2 regions of the Clostridium senegalense genome follow, and region 1 is predicted to be linked to the other one. Evidence: a T-box and tRNA genes for the amino acid it is inferred to sense, from the RefSeq annotation. Region 1 holds a T-box; the other holds one or more tRNA genes.
What was found. A T-box is a leader RNA that pairs with one kind of tRNA and senses whether it is charged. The one in region 1 lies ahead of metG (methionine--tRNA ligase), so its partner is inferred to be a tRNA-Met.

Region 1 (13,020 bases):
GCTATTTATCCTTTTAGTTATTTTTTCCTTGTCTAGTACAAAAGAGCTAGGGAATATCATATATAAAGCAAAACTTTCTTTTTCCTTTTTATCACCTCCTAGAATTTCTTTTTCTTTACTTTTCTTCTTTAAAAAATTAAACATATAAACCTCCATTATGTATATATTTCCAAGTTAAAATTTAAATTTATTTCAGTTTCATCATAACTTTTTAACTAACTATAATTGTAATTATTTTTTAGTTTAAAACACTAATGATTTCTGAAATACAAATAATCATATATATAATAAATGCTATTATTTCTACTGAAATTGTACCTATATAATTGTTTTTACTTATTTCTCCATTATTAAAACGTTTTCTTGATGTGTATATTAAACTTAACATTAAAATACTTATTAAAAAAGGAATTAAACCTGGTATTATAACTTTCTTTAAAAAATAAGCTACAACTGTAAATATTGTAACAATATAAATAATCCATTTTATTACACTAATAACTTTACTTTTCATTTTAATTATCCCCTGTCTAAGTTTATGGTTTTTTAGGGACTGGCTAACCTTTTCTTACTTATGACAACTAAATTTTAAGAGCTTCTTTTTATTTTATGGAGCTACATTGGTCGTGCCTGTCCCATTTGTTACGGTGCTACATTTAGATACTAATATTATCTTACTTTATAAAATTAATAATTTGTTCAATACATACTACAATATTAAATATAGCTGCTAATAAGCATGTGCAAAGTATTAATATCCAGTATTTTTTATTTATTTTTCCACTATTTAATTGTTGTTTTGATGTATATATTAAACTTAACATCAAGACACTCATTAATCCTGGTATTAGACCTGGTACTTTAATATCTCTTGTAAAATATATAATTCCTACTAATATTGAAAAAATAGAAATAATACATTGTATTATAACCGCTGTTTTATATTTCATCTTATGCCTCCTAAGTAAAATATTTCCTGATTAAATAATATCATTTTTCAAGTATGTTATCCATAATTATAAGGAAACAAGCTCAAATTTAAATTTATTCAATAACTTTAAAATATTTTTATATAAGATATAGCGTTAAATTCTAAGTGATTCAGAGCATGTCTCACTATTTGAGGTATGCAGGTTTTGGAATGAATAATTTTAAAAGTCAACTTGGAACCCTATAGTTAATTTTTAATTACTCTATTATTTCCAAAACAAAAAGCCATAAATAAATTATGACTTTTAAAATTAATATAAATTTATATGTTTTAAATATTCCCCTGTTGTTTTGCTAGTAAATTATGTATATAAAATCCAACCATATCCGAAACATACCCTAGTACTGCTCCACATAATAAAGCTGGTATTACAGCCTTCCAATTTCCCGATGTAGCAAAAGTACAACAACATCCACAAAAGGCTCCTGGTATAAACTCTAATTTTTTAGATTTTGCTTGTATACACATTACAAAAGAAAAGAATCCAGTAAAGAAATATCCCCAATATGAACTAACAAAATAAGATGAACATATCATAATTGCCATTGCCCAAAGTACTCCACTAAGATTTGCAAAAATAGATTTTTTAAATCCATTAAAATTTCCACCAGATGCAAAATAGCTTGTACATCCTATAAACCCAATCCAACCTATTAGCCCCATAGAATCGCTTATCCATGCCCATAAGCCTGAAAATATCCCTACACTAATAGCTGTAATAGTTGATCTGCTCATTAACTATCTTTCTCCTCTCAGATAATAGAAATTAATTTCTAAATTATCTTTTTATCTTATGTATAATATAATTATAAAAAAACAAAGCTCCTTTTACATAAAAAGGAGTAATAAAAATAAAATTATATCATTAAACATATAGGTAAACAAGCCTACCTTTAAAAATTATTCAATAACCTTTTAAAAATATTTTTATATACTTTAAAGCCATAAAAACACTAAAAATACCGTTAAATAATTAGAAGTTATAACGGTATTTTTACTAACTTAGCTTTATTTTTAATTAATTTTTCCACTCTCTTTTTAAAATCGAATAAACAGCTAAACTAGAATATCTATTATTTCTAATTTGAACTTCTCTTAATGTTCCCTCATAAGTCATTCCACATTTTTGCATTACTTTTCCTGATGCCACATTATCTATATCATGTTTGGCACAAATTCTATTCATTCCAACTTCTTCAAATAGATATTTTATTATTGCTTTAAAGGCTTCTGTTGTAATACCCCTATTCCAATATTGACTTGAAATGCAATAACCAATTTCACACGCCTCGTTCGTATCTTCTAATTTAACAATTGATATATTTCCAATTGCCTCATTAATGTCCTTTAGTTCTATTACCCAATTATAATCACTTATATCTTCATATTTAGATATCCATAAATTAACAATTTCTTCTGAATCTTTAATATCCCTATGGGTTTGCCAAGATAAATACTTTGTTACCTTATCATCACTTCCCCAATTTTTGAACATATCAATTGAATCCCTATATTCAAATTTTCTTAAAATAAGTCTATCAGTTTCTAGTAAAACAGTACCTTTATGTTTCATCGCCATTCCCCCTTTATTATTTTCATATCCACCATGTTTTTTGAATATTTCTATTTATTATACATAAATATTGTCAAATAGCAATAAATTTTTTAAATAATAATTATATAAATAGATTTAAAATTGAATAATTATAACCAAAAATAAGGTTGCAGTTTTATTCTGCAACCCTATCTTAATATTTTAAAGTTAAAGTAAATATATCTGTAGCAATTTTTTACTATAACCTTATATTTTTTTAGCTACAAGAAGAAATCTATGTTCTGTTCCTTCTATATATCCAACTTCCTTTATTTCTTTATCTATCTTACATAAGTTTTCAAAGCAATTATCAACAGAAAAATTTGGGAACTCCCATTCTATTATCTTTGCAAAATATACTAATGCACCTGTATCGTAAAAACGTATTGGTGTAAATGATTCTTCTGATTGAATAATCTCAAATCCTTTATTTTCAAAAGCTTTAATATTATTTTTCAAATTATTATTAGGATATAATGGTTTAAAATTATTAATCACTTTTTCTGATAAATCAACATCATTTTTTGCCCCCACTTGTTGAGTAATAAAATATCCACCTACCTTTAATATTCGTTTAATTTCACCAACATCAAAGGATTCATGTCTGTTAATTATTATATCGAAAGAAGAATCCTCAAATGGCAATTTACAATCATCAACCACCTGTTTAACTGTTATTCCAAGTGGTTGTAATTTTTCCTTACAAATTGCAACATTAGGTGGGTATGACTCCGTTATAGCTGTATTACTAAATGGATGATTTAAAGTAAGTAGGAATTCTCCGCCACCTGTTCCCATATCTAAAAGTTTATATTCTTCTTTTAAATAGGATAATAAAATTTTTTCATAATCCCATGGTATACACTCTCCATCCCATCTACCATTGATATATGAAAAATCCCATCCTTGAAATACTTGATTTTCCTCATTTTTTAAATAGTTTTTTAATTGTTCTCTATTCATTTAACTACTCCTTTTCATATATAATAATTTAATTAGAAAAGCAGTGCAGTTAACTGATAACAAATATATTATTCTCTCGGCACAATCTGCTATCAGATTATATTAACTGCACCGAGTATTTACTTAATTTGTGTATCATAATAAAATTCACCTCTTTCAAAGATTTTAAAAAATCTCTTCCTTACTATGATTTAAACCCTATAAATTAATTTTAATATTTCATCAGTTACATCATCTAATTCATATTCTTTTGGTATAAGATTTAATGTATCTTTAATTAAATTAAAACAATTTTCCAAACTAGTTTTACTTTCATTTATACATATAATTGAATCTATTCTTTTCTCTAAATTTTCCGGTTTAATTTTTAAGTCTTCCACTATATGTTTTATCCACTTCCAATCTGGTTCCCACTGATTGTTTACTGCATACAGCACCCTTAGAATTCTTTGAATGTCTGGTATCATCCTTTGCAAAAATGGTATTTTATCATCTCGCTTTGCTAGCATTTTTCTAGATTCTATAGCTAATCCTACTGTCCATGGTTTTATAGTTTCTAATATAATGTCTTTTGCAAGTTTAATTGGATAATTTTCTAATTTTTCTTGTAAAAATTTCAGATTATTATTATCTCTTATAAAAATTGCATTTTTAAATGTTGATGCTAGTAATAATTTTTCATGACTATTTACTTTTTCATCAAGTATCAGTTCTAAATTTGTTTTCATATTTTCTATCTTCTGCCATCCAGCCTCAATCCAATATCCATTATATTTAAATATTATCCATATAGAACCATCCCAAAGTGGCATTCCATAGGGATATAAATCTGTTCCTCCAAGTTCTTTAATCCAATTTATTATAGTTTCTTCTTCTATCTTTTCATCAGTTAAAAATTCTATCTCAACATCAGAATCCTCATCAGCAAGGTTTCTAGACACAGACCCTATAATAACTATTTCTTTTCCATATTTTATTGGACACTTGCTTGCTACTTCTTTTGCCAACTTAATTCTTTTCTCACAATTATCATTAAACAATTTTTTACTCATAACTCCCCCTATATTCCTATAAAATTTTATACCTTAAATACTTTTAAACTATGAAAATATATTTCTTAACATTATATTTTCACATATTCATACCTTTATATTAATCCTAAATTTTATAAATTTAAAGTAATTTTTTTAAAAATTCAATATTTTCTGCATAATATCCATTTGCTTTAACAAATGACCAACTGCAATGATCGATAGCCATAGCTATTAAGAAATATTTTATATTCTTATAAAAATCTTCTTTTATATTCATATATGATTTATACCCATCAATAAAACATTTTTCATATTCCTTATTTTTAATAAAATACTTAAAATAAAGATTAGCTAAATCATTTTCGTAGTTATCAGGATAGCTATGTTCAAAATCTATTAAAGCATTAATTTTATACTCACCATCTATATTTTCAACTAATATATTTCTTCCTTCAAAATCATTATGAGTAAATCTAAATTCATTTTTATTAATTATTTTATTATAATTGCCTTTAAGGATTTTTATAGCTTTATATAAAACATCTTTATCAGGTAAATTCTGACTTTCTATTTCTATTATATTTTTGTTTAACTTTTTAAATTTATAATCTTCAAATTCTTGGGATGTTATTGTTTTATCCCATGTGACAGCATAATCAAAAATTTTAAATGAATGTATTTTCCCTAATGTTTCACCCATCTCTTTAAATATAAGTTTTTTATTTTCATCACTAATTTTCATAATGACATTATCTAAAGTTTCTCCACTTATATACTCCATGATAACCCAATCATAACCATGATAATTTCCTGTTTTTATTAATTTAGGTACTTTAACATTACTATCTTTTAGTATTTGTAATGAGTTTATTTCTCTTATACTTTTTCCATGATTAAAATACATTTTAAATACATATTTCTTATCATTTTCATGAATTATATAAACTAAGTTTCTTTTTATTTCATGATTTCCAATGGGATTAATTTTAATATTTTTATTTTCAACAATATTACTTATTAAACTTTTCATTTCATTCTCATCATAAATCATAACACCCTCACATAACCACTTTATAATATTTTTATTATTTCATTAACTTTTCTTTTTCCTTATCTATTATCTTTTTATCAAGTCTTTCAAATAATATGTGAAAATCTTTAATTTCTTTACCTGATATAAGTTCAATACTTTGCCACTTATCTCCTTCAACATCTAACCATTTTTTAATCTTTTGCGATGATTCAGGTAAAAATGGATTTAGTAAGTTAGCTATGTTTATTATTGAATATAAGCAATTATATATTGTTGTTTTACATTCTTCTAAATTAGAATTAATAGTAATCCATGGTGTTTTCTCATCAAAATATTTGTTGATACTTCTTATAAAACTAAAAATTTCTTCAACTACTATTTTAAAATTTCCATTTTCTATATGGTTTCCAACTGAATGGTATAAATATTTAATTTTTTTATTTATATTGTAATCCACATTTCCCTTAGGAATAGTATTATTAAAATATTTTTTTACGAAAACTAAAGTTCTATTTACTAAGTTACCATATGCACCTAATAATTCACCATTGTTACTATTTACAAATTCTTGCCACGAAAAATCAGTGTCTCTTTTTTCTGGTGAATTTATTAAGAAAAAGTACCTTAATGCATCTGAATTATAATTTTCTACTAAATCAGGTACCCACACAGCCCAGTTATTGCTTGTAGATATTTTTTTACCTTCTAGTGTTAAATATTCACTTGATACTATTTTATCTGGTAATTTATCATAACCTAAGCCCTTTATTAAAGCTGGTAATATTATAGAATGAAATGGTATATTATCTTTTCCATGTACATAATAAGAAATAGCATCTTCATTCCAAAAATCCTCATAAGATTTGTTCTTCTCTATTGCCCACTTTTTACTTAAAGTGAAATATCCAAGTACTGCATCAATCCAAACATAAACCTTTTTATCTTCAAACCCTTTTATAGGAATATCAATACCTAAAGATAAATCTCTTGATATTGCCCTATCACACAGTCCCTCTTTTAAATATCTTTCTGTATTATTTACAGCATTTAATCTCCAATCATTTCTTACTTTTTCTAAGTGAGTTTCAATTTCACTTTGAAATGTTGATAATGAAAAATATAATTGTTTATTTTCCTTAACTTTAGGTTCACTTCCGCACAATTTGCACTTTCTATCTAATAATTCAAGTGGTTCTAATAAACTTCCACAATTATCACATTGATCCCCTCTTGCTATAGAATTACATTTTGGACAAACTCCTTCCACATACCTATCTGGTAAAAATTGATTACAGTTTTCACAATAAATCTGCTCAACTTCCTTCTCATAAATTAATCCCTTTTCATGCAATAAACTTATTATATCTTGAACTTGTTTTTTATGAAATTCATCATCAGTTCTAGAATAATAATCATAAGAAAAATTAAGTTTTTTAAAACAGTTTTTAAATTCCTCATGATATTTATTAGCTATAAATGATGGAGAAACACCTTCACTTTTAGCTCTAATTGATATTGGTGTTCCGTGACAGTCACTTCCTGATATATATAAAACATTTTCTCCCTTCGCTCTAAAATATCTTGCTAATACATCTCCTGGTAATAATGATGAAATATGTCCTATGTGTAGTGACCCATTAGCATAAGGCCAAGCTCCTCCTATTAATATGTTCATTTTATCTCCTCCTATTAATTTAAATTTAAAATAAAAAAACTCTCGTTTCTAAGAAATTAATCTTAGGAACGAGAGTAATACTTCGTGTTACCATCCTAATTCACATATATCTCACAATATATGCCTTTTCAAGTACGTCATACAATGATTATACTCTATCACTATAACGGGTGAACCCGTTGCAGCCTTAACTTAAAAATTAAATCTCGGTGCACTACTCCAAGGCCATTTTCACTTTAATATCCTTTGCTTTTTCTCACCAACTTAAAGCTCTCTGTATAAGTATTCTTAAAGGTACTTTCCTTTTCATCGCATTTATTTTTCGATATATTGTTTTTTATTATACCTTTTTTAATAATATTGTCAATATTAATATTAAAATAAAAAGCAAATAAAGATTTTTTAAGATTTCAACTTAAAAAAGAAAAAATATCTTTTTTTTACATCAATTATTACTTTTTATTTCCATATACCCCTAAATATATCATCAGCATTCTCTGGCATTACTGATGAACCACCTATTAATGTTGTGCTCCTCATTGTGTGAAGAATTTTTGTTGTTACTTTATTGCAAAATATTTTTCCGTCTTCTGGTGTTATCGGATAATCTATTTTTATAGTTTCTAATTCTGCATCATTTTTAAATTCGTCCCATTTACTCCATCCTTTATGTACAGTTGTACCAAAAACTATTGGTGAGCTCATTTTAGCTGCTAATGGTGCAACGGTTAAACTATCAGCAAAATCATCTCCACGAGTTAAAAATACATTTTCTCCAACACTATATGGAAGAATTCTCTGATATTGATGATTAAGTATAGCAAAAGAATTAACATATTTATTTTCACCAGTTGCTTCTGAATTCTTATATCCTCCATCACTTCCAATTGGTTGTGGTATAATTTTTCTAAGTATTTCAGGAGTTGTTTCTTTTTTATATTCACCATATGAATAAACACGGTCAAGATTTAAATTATTTCTTTCTAATAAAGCTTTATATTTAGGAAGTATTGGATTATCTGATATTGGAACTAAAAGCATTGGTATATCCTTTATAGCCGCTGTTGGTGAAGCTATCATAGCATCATGCCAATCCATTCCACTTACAATTGTTGCACCTTTTAGTTTCTTTCCTTCTGCAACCTTTTCTGCTATTACATATGAAGTTTCATATCTATCTATTCCGCCAAGCCTAATAACATTTATTCCCATAGACTTTAATTGGTTAGTAACACTTTCACTTACAGCAGTTTCTCCACCAACTATTGTTACATTTTTAATTTTCATTTTTTCTATTTGCTTTTTTGTTGAATCTGTTAAATTATCTTGATGCGTTAATAATATTGGTGCATTTAATGTCCTACTTAACGGAGTTGCACATAAAGCATCAGGGTAATTAAATCCATTAGCTAGAATTACTGTATCTACTGATGTAGTTGCACAATCAGGATAAAAATATTCTCCATATTCTAAAGTTAATCCTAACTCCTCATTAGTTTTACAAAATTCATCTGCTATTTTATTAGCAGTTTCAAATCTATCTGAACCGCATAATCTATACTTAGTCCAGTTTCCATTTTCATCTGCATATACATTTTTAATTGACATACTTGATAATATAGTAAATGCACACGCTATTGCCATAGTTTTTAATATTTTTTTACTTCTCATAAATAATTCCCCTCAAATCCATTTCACTTTTTTCTATTTATATAACTACCAATATATTATTATCTTCTATTCCCATATACCTCTAAATATATCATCAGCATTTTCAGGCATAACAGATTGACCACCTATTAATGTTGTACTTCTCATTGTATGAAGAATTTTTGTTGTTGCTTTATTACAGAAGTTTCTCGCATCTTCTGGTGTCTTATTATAATCTATTTTTATCGTTTCTAATTCTGCATTATTTTTAAATTCATCCCATTTACTCCATCCTTTATGCACAGTTGTTCCAAAAACTATTGGTGAACTCATTTTAGCTGCTAATGGCGCAACAGTTAAACTATCAGCAAAATCATCTCCACGAGTTAAAAATACATTTTCACCAACACTATATGGAAGAATTCTCTGATATTGATGATTAAGTATAGCAAAACAATTAACATATTTATTTTCAAATGTTCCAGTTGTATTTCTAAATCCTCCATCATCTACAATAGGCTGTGGTATAATCTTTCTAAGTATTTCTGGTTTAGTTTCTTTATTATACTCTCCATAAGAATACACATCATAAAGACTTAAGCCATTTCTTTCTAATAAATCTTTATATTTAGGAAGTATTGGATTATCTGATATTGGAACTAAAAACATTGGTATATCCTTTATAGCTGCTGTTGGTGAGGCTATCATTGCATCATGCCAATCCATTCCACTTACAATTGTTGCACCTTTTATTTTTCTTCCTTCTGAAACCTTTTCTGCTATTATATATGATGTATCATATCTATCTATTCCACCAAGTCTACTAACGTTTATTTTCATAGATTTTAATTGATTTTCTACATTTTCACTTATAGCTGATGTTCCACCAACCAGTGTTATATTTTTAATTTTTATTTTTTCTATTTGTTTCTTAGTTGAATCTGTTAAATTATCTTGATGAGTTAATAATATTGGTGCATTTAGTGTTCTACTTAACGGAGTTGCACATAAAGCATCAGGATAATTAAATCCATTTGCTAGAATTACTGTATCTACTGATGTAGTTGCACAATCAGGATAAAAATATTCTCCATATTCTAAAGTTAATCCTAACTCCTCATTAGTTTTACAGAATTCATCTGCTATCTTATTCGCAGTTTCAAACCTATCTGAACCCCATAATCTATTTTTAGTCCAATTTCCGTTTTCATCTGCATATACATTTTTAATTATTGACCCACTTGACAATATTGCAAATGTACAAACTATTACTATAGTTTTTAATAATTTCTTACTTCTCATAAATAATTCCCCTCAAATCCATTTCACTTTTTTCTATTTATATAACTACCAATATATTATTATCTTCTATTCCCATATACCTCTAAATATATCATCAGCATTCTCTGGCATCACTGATGAACCACCTATTAATGTTGTGCTCCTCATTGTATTAAGAATTTTTGTTGTTACTTTATTACAAAATATCTCTCCATCTTCAGGTTTCATCTGATAATTTAATCTTATAGTTTCTAATTTTGCATCTTCAACAAATTCATCCCATTTACTCCATCCTTTATGAACTGGTGTTCCAAAAGCTATTGGTGAAGCTTTTTTAGCTGCTAAAGGTGCAACTGCTAAGCTATCTGCAAAATCATCACCTCGTGTTAAAAATACATTTTCGCCAACTTCATATGGTAAATCACGTGTATATGCTTGATTTAATATTGCAAAACAATTAACATACTTATTTTCTGCTGGTGCTTCAGTATTTTTATATAAAAATCCACTATTTTCTTTATCTATATATAAATTATTTGGTATCATCTTGCTCAAAATTTCTGTCTTTAATTCTTTTTCACTACCATAATCATTAACATTTACTATATTTATATTATTTTTTTCTAATAAAGATTTATATTTAGGTAATACTTCGTTGTCAGAAGTTGGTACTAATAATAGTGGAGCGTCTTTTATAGCCGCCGCTGATGAAGCTATCATTGCATCATGCCAATCCATTCCACTTACAGCTGTAGCCTGTTTTATTTTTTTATCTTCTGTAACCTTTTCAGCTATTAGATATGATGTATCATATCTATCTATTCCACCAAGTCTACTAACGTTTATTTTCATAGATTTTAATTGATTTTCTACATTTTCACTTATAGCTGATGTTCCACCAACCAGTGTTATATTTTTAATTTTTATTTTTTCTATTTGTTTCTTAGTTGAATCTGTTAAATTATCTTGATGAGTTAATAATATTGGTGCATTTAGTGTTCTACTTAACGGAGTTGCACATAAAGCATCAGGATAATTAAATCCATTTGCTAGAATTACTGTATCTACTGATGTAGTTGCACAATCAGGATAAAAATATTCTCCATATTCTAAAGTTAATCCTAGCTCCTCATTAGTTTTACAGAATTCATCTGCTATTTTATTAGCAGTTTCAAACCTATCTGAACCCCATATTCTATCTTTAGTCCAATTTCCGTTTTCATCTGCATATGTATTTTTAATCATTGACCCACTTGACAATATTGCAAATATACAAACCATTGCTATAGTTTTTAATAATTTCTTACTTCTCATAAATAATTCCCCTCAAATCCATTTCACTTTTTTCTATTTGTATAACTACCAATGTATTTTTTATTTCTATTCCCATATACCTTCAAATATATCATCAGCATTCTCTGGCATAACAGATGACCCACCTATTAATGTTGTACTTCTCATTGTATTAAGTATTTTTATCGTTACTCTATTACAAAATTTTTTTGCATCTTCTGGTGTTTTTTTATAGTTTAGTTTTATAGTTTCTAATTCTGCATTATTCTTAAATTCATCCCATTTAGTATGGCCCTTATGAACAGTTGTTCCAAAAACTATTGGAGAACTCATTTTAGCTGCTAACGGTGCAACCGTTAAACTATCAGCAAAATCATCTCCACGGGTTATAAATACATTTTCACCAACACTATATGGAAGAATATTTGAATATTGATGTTCTAATATATCAAAACAATTAACATACTTATTCATAGATACACCAACAAAATTTTTATATCCTCCATCATCTCCAATAGGCTGTGGTATAATCTTTCTAAGTATTTCAGGAGTTGTTTCTTTTGTATAATCTCCATAGGAATAGACACGGTCTAGATTTAAATTATTTCTTTCTAATAATTCCTTATATTTTGGCAAAATTGGGTTGTCTGATATTGGAACTAAAAGCATTGGTATATCCTTTATAGCCGCTGTTGGTGAAGCTATCATAGCATCATGCCAATCCATTCCACTTACAATTGTTGCGCCTTTTAGTTTCTTTCCTTCTGCAACTTTTTCTGCTATTACATATGAAGTTTCATATCTATCTATTCCACTAAGTCTGTTAACGTTCATTCTCATAGATTTTAATTGATTCTCTACACTTTCACTTATAGCAGCTTGTCCACCTACTATTGTTACATTTTTAATTTTCATTTTTTCTATTTGTTTTTTTGTTGAATCTGTTAAATTATTTTGATGAGTTAATAATATTGGTGCATTTAATGTTCTACTTAATGGAGTTGCACATAAAGCATCAGGATAATTAAACCCATTAGCTAGAATTATTGTATCTACTGATGTGGTTGCACAATCAGGATAAAAATATTCTCCATATTCTAAAGTTAATCCAAGTTCCTCATTAGTTTTACAAAATTCATCTGCTATCTTATTCGCAGTTTCAAACCTATCTGAACCCCATAATCTATTTTTAGTCCAGTTCCCATTCTCATCTGCATATGTATTTTTAATCATTGACCCACTTGACAATATTGCAAATGTACAAACTATTGCTATAGTTTTTAATAATTTCTTACTTCTCATAAATAATTCCCCTTAAATTCATCTCATTTTTTTATAGTTATATAACTACCAATATATACTTTATACAATTTTAGTTATTTTTTCAAACTTTTCAAATTCATACCTTATTATATTCGTACTCAATTTTATTTTTTGTACTATACATTTCTAGTAATGAATTAAATACTTCTCTTATAAATAAATAAATTTTTCCAAAACTAAAGA
Region 2 (13,020 bases), on a different contig from region 1:
AGAATTAAATCATAATATTATATATAAAATAAATTTTGAGGTGGGAAGAATGAGATTAGATAAGTATTTAAAAGTTTCTAGAATAATAAAAAGAAGAACAGTTGCAAAAGAAGTTTGTGAAAACCAAAGAGTTTTAATAAATGGAAAAGTAGCAAAGCCAGGAACAGTAGTTAAAGAAGGAGATATAATTGAAATACAGTTTGCAACACAAGTACTAAAAGCAAGAATTATAAATATAGCAAGTCATGTTACAAAAGAAGATGCTAAAAATATGTATGAAATTATATCTGGTGAAGAAGATAAAGAGTAGTAATTTATATTAAAAAATTATATTTGTTTGCATATATCTTGAATGAATACAATATTTATTAATAGGGAGTAAGTATTCAGGGAGGATTATATGGAAAATAAAAATAATAAAATTGAAGATAAAAAAAGTTACTTAACCTTAGACTCAAGAAAAAGAATGACCATAGATGGTGTTCAAGAGATTATAAGTTTTGATGAAGAACAAATACTTTTAAACACTGTTTTGGGTGCAATGGACATAAGAGGCGAAAATTTAAAAATGAATAAACTAGATGTGCAAAATGGGGATGTTATGATTAGTGGCAAAATAACATATATTGTATACACAAGCGATGAAAAAAAACCAAGAAAGGGAAAAGGGGCTTTATCAAAGCTTTTTAGGTAACAATTATGTTATTTACAATGGAAAGACAAGTATCACTCTTAATTTTTAGCATTTTAAGTGGTATGATAATAGGAGTACTTTTTGATATTTACAGAATAATTCGTGGATTTGAAGATGTTGGTAAAATAATAACAACTATTCAGGACATATTATTTTGGACAGCTACAGGATCTATAGTGTTCTTATTTATGATGTACACTAATTATGCATACATGGATTTTAATATTTTTATATATATTGCACTAGGTTTATTTATTTATATAAAATTTATTAGCAGAACGTTTATAGACATGTTAAGACAGGTAATGTATGGAATATCAACGTTTATAAGAAGAATTTTTTATATTTTGTCTTATCCTGTAAGAATTTGTTTAAATAGAGTAAAAGGAAAAATAAAAAATTAACATAAAACATCTTGAACAAATGAACAATACAAATTAAAATATACTTATATGTTAATGATAAGTATATTTTAATTTTTTATAATTGCAAATATATTCTTAGTACTTATTTTTTATTTGTCTATGGGTGGTGAGTATTGTGTTTAAAAATAAAAAATGTAAATATATAATTTTAGGATGTTTAGGTATATATATATCTTACGTTTTAATTCAACAACAGGTTATAATGCATAGACAGAATAAAGAACTAACAAACTACACTGTAGAACACGACAGATTAAAAAAAGAAAATAAAAAATTACAGGATGAAGTTGAGCTATCCAAAACCGATAAGTATATTGAAAAATTGGCTAGAGAAAAACTAGGACTTATTAAAGACGGTGAGACTCCTGTAATAGATAACAGTGTAAGTGAAAAATAGACTTTATGTTGTTTATAGCGTAATATACTGTAGATGACATAATATATAAATTAAAACATTATTTAAGGAGGAGTCTTTTTAATATGACCTTAAAGGCTGGAAGTATAGTAGAAGGTAAAGTAGTGAACATAACTAATTTTGGTGCTTTTGTTGAAGTGGAAGGAAAAACAGGTCTTGTCCATATTTCGGAAGTATCAGATGTATTTGTAAAGGATGTTAGAGAACATCTAAAAGAAAATGATGTTGTTAAAGTGAAAGTAATTTCAGTTGATGACAATGGAAAAATGAGTTTATCTATAAAGCAAGCGGGAGTACCTAAAAAATCTTGCAAACCTATGGAAATAGATTGGGATAAGGAAAAATCGAAAAGCGGATCTTCTTCATTTGAGGATAGAATGTCTAAATTTCTAAAGGATAGTGAAGAAAGATTTCAAGATTTAAAAAGAAGCCAAGATAATAAAGGCCGTGGCTACAATAAAAAAAGTTATTAATATAAAATAAAAGAGTGTTAATCACTCTTTTTTTTAACTTGTAGTTTAAATTTTGAATTTTTGCACAATATAAGTATATAATTCCTAATTATATATTAAGGCTTAAAATAAGAATGATAAAAAATATAAAATGCAAATTCACCTTTAAAACCTATAAGATTCATAGTGAAAATGAATAAAATTACATAAAATAATTCAGAAAAAAATAAGTTTAAAAATTCTGACAAAAAACCAAAGTTTACTAAACGTTGAAAATACTAGCTTTAAAGGAAAATTGCATGTTATAAAAAAACTGTTGACAATAGTTTGATATTACACTATAATAAATATTGTCGTCAGGCAGTGATGACAAAAAATGCAACAAAGCAACAAAATGCTTGAGTGGCGGAACAGGCAGACGCACAGGACTTAAAATCCTGCGGTGGTTAAACACCGTACCGGTTCGATTCCGGTCTCAAGCACCAATGTCGCGGGGTGGAGCAGCTGGTAGCTCGTCGGGCTCATAACCCGAAGGTCACAGGTTCAAGTCCTGTCCCCGCAACCACATGGCGGAATAGCTCAGCTGGCTAGAGCATTCGGTTCATACCCGAAGTGTCGTAGGTTCAAGTCCTATTTCCGCTACCATTTTAAATGCAATGTTGTGTTTGAAAAATAAATACGCTTGAGTGGCGGAACAGGCAGACGCACAGGACTTAAAATCCTGCGGTGGTTAAACACCGTACCGGTTCGATTCCGGTCTCAAGCACCAACATCGCGGGGTGGAGCAGCTGGTAGCTCGTCGGGCTCATAACCCGAAGGTCACAGGTTCAAGTCCTGTCCCCGCAACCAATTTTTAATTTAATAAATACGCTTGAGTGGCGGAACAGGCAGACGCACAGGACTTAAAATCCTGCGGTGGTTAAACACCGTACCGGTTCGATTCCGGTCTCAAGCACCAATGTCGCGGGGTGGAGCAGCTGGTAGCTCGTCGGGCTCATAACCCGAAGGTCACAGGTTCAAGTCCTGTCCCCGCAACCAACATGGCGGAATAGCTCAGCTGGCTAGAGCATTCGGTTCATACCCGAAGTGTCGTAGGTTCAAGTCCTATTTCCGCTACCAGAGACTCACTATATATAGTGAGTCTTTTTCGTTTTGAAAAATAAAATTAATATATAAAAATCTACAATAAAAACCTTTCAGGAAAATATTACCATAAATTTACTTTAAAAAAATTCATTTTACAAAGAGATTACACTTTATACGACACAAAAGTTATCCCCTATAAAAAACACAAAAATAGAATATAAATAAAAAATAAATTTACAAAAATTGGATAAATCCCTCCATTAACATATTTCTTATAAAAATATTAATAAATTATGTATGACATTAGGAATTATATAAAAGTACAATTAGGGAAAAAATGTCAGAAATAAATTTCAAGTACCTACCAGTAATTGACATTTAATTCCAGAGACCTTTGCTATAATAAATTTATCGATTGAGACAAGGAATTATTAAATTAAGGGGTAGGTGGTTATAGATGCAATATGGAGCAGATGTATTTCCATATAAAAGAATAAAAAAATCAAATAGTAATAAAATTAAAGAGCAGGAAAGAAGCAAGAGGATTTTTCTTAAAATTTCAGGTATGTTTCTAATTAGTTTGTTAATTAGTAGAACGATGATAATTAATAGTACTGCTCCATTCGGAATTGCATTTCTAATAGTAGTACTAAATAATGACGATTATAGACTTACATTATCATCAGCTTTTGGAACAATAATGGGATATATAACTATGCAAAGTTATGTTAAAGATATAAGTATGTATTATGTTATTATTCCAAGTGTAGTTTTATTATCACTATTATTGTCCCATATAGATTTAAGTGAAAAATATAAAAAGATAGTGACGTGGGCAGTTTTAACTATTGGAATGTTTTCTTACAATATAATAATTAATGAATTTGGAATGGGTATGGCTGGAGTTTCAACACTTACGAATTTATGTTGCATATTCCCAATATATTTTATTCTTCAGATAAGTGATGTATGCTTTAAAGAATTAAAAACTAAACATCTTTTTAAGGATGAAGAAGTAGTATGTATGGCTATTTTGATATCCATAGTTATTGCAGGTACATGGGGGATAAAAATATTTGGTGTATCAGTGACTAATGTACTCGCCTTTACAGCTGTATTAGGTATAAGCTATATTAGCGGAAGTGCTGTAGCTGGAACTGTAGGACTGGCCATGGGGGCTATAATTGGGATGAGCAATCAAAATTTATTAATATATATAACTGTATTAGGTATGGTAGGGCTTATTAGTGGAATTTTTAAAGAAGGTGGACGAGCTTTTGTGTCCTTATCATTTTTAGTTACATTCTTAATAGTTAAAGTGTATTTATTAACATCATCCTTTGCAGATGTTAGCAGTTTTGCTTTAATGGATGGAATATTAGCAATAGGAATATTTGCACTGATGCCAGGGCGAGTTTATGATACTATAGGCTCTGAAATTAATTCAGAGAAAAAACGAATAAATTTAGATAGAAATTATTTAAATAATATAAAAAATATGTATTTGAATAAGCTTGATAATTTTTCAGATGTATTGTCAAATATGTCTGATATCCTATCGGAATTAGTTGACAATGACAAGTTATTAATGACAAGTAAAAGTACTGAGTTAGTAGATAATTTAGCAGCACGTGTCTGCGGTGATTGTAATGCTAATTGTATATGTTGGAATAGAGAACATCATCTAACTTATAATGCTTTTTCTGAGCTTATTGAAAATCAGCAGAAAAAATCTAATAGATTTCCTATGGAATTAGAAAGGAAGTGTTTAAAAAAAGGTGCTCTTATAAGAAATTCAGAGGATGTAGTTAATAAATATATAATAAGTGAGATGTGGAGAACTAGATTAAGTGAAGGAAGGGAGCTTTTAGCAAGTCAAATAAATAATATGGCAAAGTCAGTAGATGAACTAGTTCAAGAATTTAATGAAGAGCTTAAAAATGACGGGAAATTAGAAAGGGATATAATTAAGCTTTTAGATAAGAATAAAATATATTATGATGATGTATTTTGTATAAAAGATAAAAATGATAGGAGTGTTATAAGAATAACTGCAACACAATATGGCTCTTTACAAGTATATTCAAATAGAATTTTACCAATCATAGAGGAAGCTGCAGGAACCAATATGGTTGTAAATGAAGATGGTTGTTATATAAATTCTAATACAAATAGTTGTATTGCAGTTTTTGAAGAGGCACCTAATTTAAAAGTAGTTACCTATATGGCTAAGGCGAGTAAAGACGGATATACAGTTCATGGAGATAGCTATAGCTTTGGAAATACTAGTATAGGAAACTATATGATGCTAGTAAGTGATGGTATGGGGTCAGGTCCACAAGCAGGTAGAGAAAGTGAAGCGGCAGTAGAATTAATTGAAAAGTTTATAAATGCTGGGTTTAGTAAGACTACAGCCATTAATACAGTTAATTCTATAATGACCTTGAAATTTTGTGAAGAAGAGAAATTCTCTACTATAGACTTAAGTACTATAGATTTATATAGTGGAGAAATAGATTTTATGAAAGTTGGTGCAGTGGCTAGTTTCATAAAATCTGATGATGTAGTAGATATAATTAAATCTAAAAGTCTACCTATTGGAGTTTTAGATGAAGTTGATATAGATACTTGTACAAGAAAGGTTAAACATGGTGATTTAGTAGTTATGCTTACAGATGGCGTATCTGATGTTGAAGAGGCAGGGGGGATTGGTTGGATTTTAGATTATATGGGTAGACATGATGAAGATGTTGAAAATTTAGCAAGCGGAATAATAGAAGAAGCTAAAAGGCTTGGAAAAAATAAAGTGGGAGATGATATGACTGTTTTAGTATCAAAAGTATATAATCAATATAATGCAGGATAATATGTTATTGTCAGTATTAGACTAAGGTATAAAATGAAGAAGTGTTAATAACATTTCTTCATTTTTTAAGTTAATATACAGTAAATTTCTATATCTAACTAAAGCTATATTCAAGGTTCACAACCGTAACAAATTATATAATTGACAATGGACAATTGACATTTGACAATTATGGAGGAAACCGGATCACCAGTTTCTTTTGAATTGCTAGGGACTGGCTTTGATTTATTAGCTAAGAAGTACAAAGCTAGGAGAGCATCTAATTTTAAGTGAAGTAAATAAATTTACCGTGCCTGTCCCATTTGTTATAGAGGTAGTACTATAAGGATTTGATTGTTTAAGTGTGTTGCTAAAACTGGTGATGGGGACCGACTTTGAGTACCATTGGAGAGAATTTAAAATCAACAAAAGCATATATACTAAAGTATAGCAAAGTAGCCAATTACGCGTCTGTCCCTCTTGTGATGGAGGCGGAACATAGGATAGATGCCTTACTTATTTGAGGTAGCGGGTTTTAAAAATTGACAAAGGACAAAGGACAATTGATAATTAAAAAAATTAAGGATTAAGAATTATGAATTAAGAATTCAGGAGGAAAGTGGCAACCACTTTCTGAAAATGATTTAAAAAAATATGTTCAAAATTACTAAGAACGAAGTGACTAGTAATAACCGCAATTCTTAACTAAATTAAGTTATTAACTAAAATTAATAAATAGTTTGTATTTAAAAATAATAGTTGTTAAAAAGTTAATTAACATTTAATATTAATACATAGATTACTTTTATAAATACATAAGATAATTTCATGAAAAATAGTGAATAATGAATAATGATTTCAATATAATATTTGTTCTTTTTCTTTTATTAAATTATAATTTGTGATAATATGATTAAATGAACATTGTAATAATAGGAAGTGATAATGTTTTGCAAAATACAGTTTTAAGTACAATAAATACTTATAGTATGATAAAAAATAACGATAAAATCTTAGTTGCGTTATCAGGTGGACCAGATTCTATGGCGTTACTACATGTTTTAGACTCCTTAAAAGATAAATTAAATGTAAAAATAGGAGCAGCTCATTTAAATCATCTTTTAAGAGGGGAAGATGCCCAAAATGATGAAAAGGTATGTGAAAACTTTTGCAATGAAAGAAATATTGATTTTCATGTTAGAAGAATAGATATTGATGAAATGGCGAAGTCTAAAGGAGTATCCCATGAAATGGCTGGTAGGGAAGCAAGATATAATTTTTTTGAGGAATTAATGAATAAATGTGGGTATAATAAAGTAGCAATTGCTCATAATTTAAATGATCAAGCGGAAACTGTGCTTATGAGAATGATGCGAGGTTCTGGTATAGAAGGATTGGTTGGAATAAAACCAGTTAGAGATGAAATTTTTATAAGACCGCTAATAGAAACTTCAAGAAAAGAAATAGAAAAATACTGTGATGATAATAATTTGAAACCAGCTATCGATAAAACAAATTTTGAGAATATTTATGCTAGAAATAAAGTGAGATTAGAATTAATTCCATATATAGAAGAACATTTTAATAAAGACATAATAAAAACTCTTAATAGAATGTCTAGGGTAATTAATGAAGATAATGAATTTGTAGAAGATTTTTCCAAAAAAATATTCAAAAAATATTGTTATAAAAAACAGGATAGAGTTATAATATATAAAGATGCATTTAGTGAGCATAAATCTATAGTTTCAAGAGTGTTAAGAATGGCTATAATGCAAGTAAAAGGCAATTTATATAACATAGAAAGTGGTCACATTAATGACATAATTAAATTGTATAATCACAATACTGGTAAAACCTTAATGTTACCAGAAGGAATAAGAGTTGACAATGTTTATAAGGATATACATATTTATATATGTGATACTAAACAAAAAGAGGATACCAACTTTAATCTAAAGTTAAATATAGATGAAAAAATATATTGTGATGAATTATCAAAATATATAACTTTAAAATCTATATATAATAAGAAAGATTTTAAAATGGAAAATAATGATATGATAAAATATTTCGATTTAGATAAAATTAAAGGTGATATTTCTATAAGATACAGAAAAAATGGAGATAAATTCTCAATGCTAGGAATGAAGGGGAGTAAAAAGATAAAAGATATTTTTATTGATTTGAAGGTTCCTAGGGAAGAACGAGATTTTATTCCATTAATATGTTTTGATAATGAAATATCATGGATAGTTGGGTTTAGAGTAAGTGAGAAATTTAAAATTGATAGAAATACTAAAAATATTTTACGTATATCAATAGAAAGGTAGGTTAATTTATGGAGGCAGATATAAAAGAGGTATTAATATCAGAAGAAGAACTAAAGGCAAAAGTAAAGGAATTAGGAGCTCAGATAACCAAGGATTATAAAGGTAAAGATTTATTGGTATTGGGAATATTAAAAGGATCTGTTATGTTTATGTCTGATCTTTTAAGAGAAATAAAAACACCATGCTACATGGATTTTATGGCTGTATCTAGTTATGGTAATTCATCTGAAAGTTCAGGTATTGTAAAAATTATAAAAGATTTAGATTTCGAAGTTAAAGGAAAACATGTTTTAATAGTTGAAGACATAATTGATTCAGGGGTTACACTTAAATATTTAATGAAATATTTAGCAGCAAGAAATCCTGAAAGCTTAGAAATAGCAAGTTTATTAAATAAACCAGAAAGAAGAAAAGAAGATGTTCATGCTAAATATTTAGGATATGATGTACCAGATGAATTTTTAGTTGGATATGGTCTTGATTATTCAGAAAGATATAGAAATTTACCTTACATAGGTATATTAAAAGAATCTGTTTACAAAAAGTAGTTTATATGAATTCATATTGAACTCTTTATGATATAATAGTTAGTAACTTAAAATTAAAACACTTTTAGAAAGAGAGGGGGGCCTTTAGTGAAGAAGTTTTCGAGTGCAACGGCCTGGTTATTAGTTTTAATTCTAGTAATTGTTTCAGCTTTTACACTTTATGATGGAAAAGGCAATGTTACGCAGTTAAATGCTATTCAATTTGAAACATACTGGAAAGATAGTAAAGTTAAAACAGCTCAAATGGATGAAGATAGGATGACAATAGTTGGTGAACTAAAAGATGGCACCAAATATGTTACCGCTTTACCAGAAAAAGCTTTTCTTGATTTAAAACAAGATTATGAGAATAAAGGATTAGAATCCTTATCATTTACACCGCCACAAGAGGTTCCATTTTGGTTTACTATGTTACCAACATTCTTAATAATAATAATGTTAGTAGCATTCTGGGGAATGTTTATGCAACAATCTGGTGGAGGCGGTGGAAACCGTGGTGTTATGAACTTTGGAAAAAGTAAAGCTAAAATGGCAACACCAGATAAAAAGAAAGTTACATTTAAAGATGTAGCAGGTGAAGATGAGGAAAAAGAAGAACTAGCAGAAATAGTAGATTTTCTTAAAAGTCCTAAAAGATATATAGATGTAGGTGCAAGAATACCTAAAGGGGTCCTTTTAGTTGGTCCTCCAGGAACAGGTAAAACATTACTTGCAAAAGCTGTAGCTGGAGAAGCTGGAGTTCCATTCTTTAGTATATCAGGATCAGATTTCGTTGAGATGTTTGTAGGTGTAGGTGCTTCAAGAGTAAGAGACTTATTTGAGCAAGCAAAGAAAAACTCACCATGTATAATATTTATCGATGAGATTGATGCTGTTGGTAGACAAAGAGGAGCCGGTCTTGGCGGTGGTCATGATGAGAGAGAACAAACATTAAACCAATTACTAGTTGAAATGGACGGTTTTGGAGTTAATGAAGGAATTATCATGATAGCAGCAACAAACAGACCAGACATACTAGACCCAGCATTATTAAGACCTGGTAGATTTGACAGACAAATAGTTGTTGGAGCGCCAGATGTAAAGGGTAGAGAAGAAGTCTTAAAAGTTCACTCTAGAAATAAACCATTAGGCGAAGATGTTGATTTAAAAGTATTAGCAAAAAGAACTCCTGGATTTACTGGAGCAGACTTAGAAAACTTAATGAATGAGGCTGCATTATTAACAGTAAGAGGAAATAAAAAAGTTATAACAATGGAAGAGCTTGAAGAAGCTATTACAAGAGTAATTGCAGGTCCAGAGAAGAAATCTAGAGTAATAAGTGAAAAAGATAAGAGATTAACAGCTTATCATGAAGCTGGTCACGCAGTTGTTTCAAAATATCTTCCAAATTCATATGCAGTACATGAAATAAGTATAATTCCAAGAGGAATGGCTGGAGGATATACTCTTCACTTACCAGATGAAGATACAAGTTATACATCACGTTCTAAGTTAAAAGACGAGATGGTTGGTCTTTTAGGAGGAAGAGTTGCAGAGGCTATAATACTTAAAGAAATAAGTACTGGAGCTAAAAATGATATTGATAGAACAAGTTCTATAGCTAAGAAAATGGTTATGGAATATGGTATGAGTGATAAATTAGGTCCTATATCATATGGTAAAGAACAAGGTGAAGTTTTCTTAGGAAGAGATATTGGTCATTCAAGAGATTTCTCAGAAGAGGTTGCATCATTAATAGATCAAGAAATAAGAGATTTAGTTGATGAAGCTTATGTTAGAGCTAAAACAATATTAACTGAAAATGTTGATAAATTACATGCAGTTGCTATGGCTCTTATGGAAAAAGAAAAACTTACAGCTGAGGAATTCAACTTAATTATGGATGGCAAAAGCTTAGATGAATTAGAAGTAAAAGCTGAAAGCGAAAATAAATCTTTAGAAGAAGAAAAGGCTGTAGATGTAGTAGAAAATACTGTGGAAAATAAAATTTCAGAGGAAAATGAAACTACAATAGATAAAGCTGATATTATAGATAAAGAAGATTAAAAAAGAAGGGCAAGAAAAGCCCTTCTTTTTATTTTACGAACAATATAAAAAAAATAGTGAAAAAATACGTAACATGTCGTATAATAATATTAAAAACAAAAACAAAGTATGTAAAATACAACAAATAATCAATAGGTTTATATATTAACAATTAATTTACAAATATTTCATTTTAAGTAGAATATAAAATAATAATATATAGGTATACAACTATAGGATTATAGAATAACATTTAAAATTAATGGATATAAACCGATTAAATATACTAACAATAAAATTTTATTTAAAAATATAATTAAAATTTTTAGTAAGTATAACATTTAATGTTATTTAGTGATACAATTTAATAATAATTAGTTAAACGTATAGTGAAATAAGCTTGAACTTCAATATAAAAAATAAAATCTGAATGTTCATTATATAGTTTATTATCATTATTTTAGAATATAAGGTCATATGTATATAAGATATGGAATATGATTTTATATTTCTGTATTAAATTTTTAAGTGAAAATTTAAAGGGGGTTTTATAATTATGATGACAGATATTGAAATTGCACAAAGCGCTAAAATGCTACCTATTGTTGATGTAGCTAAAAAAGTAGGATTATCAGAGGATGATATAGAGCTTTATGGTAAATATAAAGCAAAGGTATCTTTAGACGTTTTAAAGAAAAATAATAAGGACGGTAAGTTAATATTAGTTACTGCTATTAATCCAACACCAGCAGGAGAAGGAAAGTCAACAGTTACAATAGGATTAGGTCAAGCTTTATGTAAAATGCAAAAGAATGCAGTTATTGCATTAAGAGAGCCTTCTTTAGGACCAGTTTTTGGAGTTAAAGGGGGAGCAGCTGGTGGTGGTTATGCACAAGTTGTTCCAATGGAAGATATAAACTTACACTTTACAGGAGATATGCATGCTATAACAACAGCAAATAACCTTTTAAGTGCAGCTATAGATAACCATATTCATCAAGGAAACTCATTAAAAATAGATTCAAGAAAGGTACTTTTCAAAAGAGTACTTGATATGAATGATAGAGCATTAAGAAAAGTTATTGTTGGTCTAGGTGGAACTGCAAATGGATTTACAAGAGAAGATGGATTTACTATAACTGTTGCTTCAGAAATAATGGCAATATTATGTTTATCAAATGATTTGATGGATTTAAAAGAGAGATTCGGAAACATATTAGTAGCTTATAACACAGATGGAGAACCTGTATATTGTAAAGATTTAAAAGTAAATGGTGCTATGGCTATGCTTATGAAAGATGCTATAAAACCAAACTTAGTTCAAACTTTAGATAATACACCAGCTATAATACATGGGGGACCATTTGCTAATATTGCTCATGGATGTAATAGTATATTAGCTACAAAAATGGCTTTAAAATTAGGTGATTATGCAATAACAGAAGCTGGTTTTGGAGCTGATTTAGGAGCTGAAAAATTCTTTGACATAAAATGTAGATATGGAAGCTTAAATCCCAGTGCTGTAGTTTTAGTAGCTACTATTAGAGCTTTAAAACATCATGGCGGAGTGAAGAAAGAAAATTTAAATGTTTCTAATGTAGAAGCTTTATCTAAAGGTATAGAAAACTTAGAAAAACAAATAGAAAATGTTCAAAAATTTGGTGTGCCTGTAGTTGTGGCAATAAACAAATTTATAACTGATAGTAATGAAGAAGTTGAATTTATAAAAGACTTCTGTGAGAAAAAAGGCGTAGAAGTATCTTTAACCGAAGTTTGGGAAAAAGGTGCAGATGGCGGATTAGATCTTGCTGAAAAAGTAGTGAAAACTATAGAAGAAAGTGAAAGTAATTTTAAAGTCCTTTATGATGAAAAGCTTTCTGTACAAGAGAAAATTGAAATTATTGCCAAAGAAATATATGGAGCTGATGGAGTAGAGTTTGTTCCAGCAGTAAAAAAACAAATAGCTCAAATAGAAAAAATAGGTGCGGATAAATTACCTATATGTGTAGCTAAAACACAAAATTCTTTATCAGATAATGGAAGTCTTTTAGGAAGACCAAGAGGATTTAAAATTACAGTTAAAGAAGTTAGATTATCAAATGGTGCAGGATTTATAGTAGCACTTACAGGTAACATAATGACTATGCCAGGGTTACCTAAAGTTCCTGCAGCAGAAAAAATAGATATAAGAGAAGAT

Region 2: it has a tRNA-Met gene. The T-box ahead of metG (methionine--tRNA ligase) is inferred to sense a tRNA for this amino acid. The anticodon was not compared.

What each region holds. Positions count from the first base shown of each region.
Region 1 is NZ_JAHLNC010000015.1:8,221-21,240, forward strand. Features, by position in the region: gene KQI36_RS16515 (DUF4261 domain-containing protein) at 1-144, opposite strand, end outside; gene KQI36_RS16520 (hypothetical protein) at 239-514, opposite strand; gene KQI36_RS16525 (hypothetical protein) at 675-950, opposite strand; gene KQI36_RS16530 (DUF1097 domain-containing protein) at 1,262-1,726, opposite strand; gene KQI36_RS16535 (GNAT family N-acetyltransferase) at 2,010-2,564, opposite strand; gene KQI36_RS16540 (class I SAM-dependent methyltransferase) at 2,793-3,548, opposite strand; gene KQI36_RS16545 (DUF4037 domain-containing protein) at 3,740-4,600, opposite strand; gene KQI36_RS16550 (phosphotransferase) at 4,722-5,633, opposite strand; gene metG (methionine--tRNA ligase) at 5,668-7,290, opposite strand; T-box leader at 7,352-7,609, opposite strand; gene KQI36_RS16560 (cell wall-binding repeat-containing protein) at 7,750-8,961, opposite strand; gene KQI36_RS16565 (cell wall-binding repeat-containing protein) at 9,028-10,242, opposite strand; gene KQI36_RS16570 (cell wall-binding repeat-containing protein) at 10,309-11,535, opposite strand; gene KQI36_RS16575 (cell wall-binding repeat-containing protein) at 11,602-12,816, opposite strand.
Region 2 is NZ_JAHLNC010000003.1:27,028-40,047, reverse strand. Features, by position in the region: gene KQI36_RS07540 (RNA-binding S4 domain-containing protein) at 50-310, shown strand; gene yabP (sporulation protein YabP) at 401-694, shown strand; gene yabQ (spore cortex biosynthesis protein YabQ) at 700-1,098, shown strand; gene KQI36_RS07525 (FtsB family cell division protein) at 1,235-1,516, shown strand; gene KQI36_RS07520 (S1 domain-containing RNA-binding protein) at 1,600-2,007, shown strand; tRNA gene KQI36_RS07515 (tRNA-Leu) at 2,383-2,471, shown strand; tRNA gene KQI36_RS07510 (tRNA-Met) at 2,476-2,551, shown strand; tRNA gene KQI36_RS07505 (tRNA-Met) at 2,555-2,631, shown strand; tRNA gene KQI36_RS07500 (tRNA-Leu) at 2,667-2,755, shown strand; tRNA gene KQI36_RS07495 (tRNA-Met) at 2,760-2,835, shown strand; tRNA gene KQI36_RS07490 (tRNA-Leu) at 2,856-2,944, shown strand; tRNA gene KQI36_RS07485 (tRNA-Met) at 2,949-3,024, shown strand; tRNA gene KQI36_RS07480 (tRNA-Met) at 3,029-3,105, shown strand; gene spoIIE (stage II sporulation protein E) at 3,530-5,938, shown strand; gene tilS (tRNA lysidine(34) synthetase TilS) at 6,868-8,250, shown strand; gene hpt (hypoxanthine phosphoribosyltransferase) at 8,259-8,798, shown strand; gene ftsH (ATP-dependent zinc metalloprotease FtsH) at 8,886-10,844, shown strand; gene KQI36_RS07455 (formate--tetrahydrofolate ligase) at 11,380-13,020, shown strand, end outside.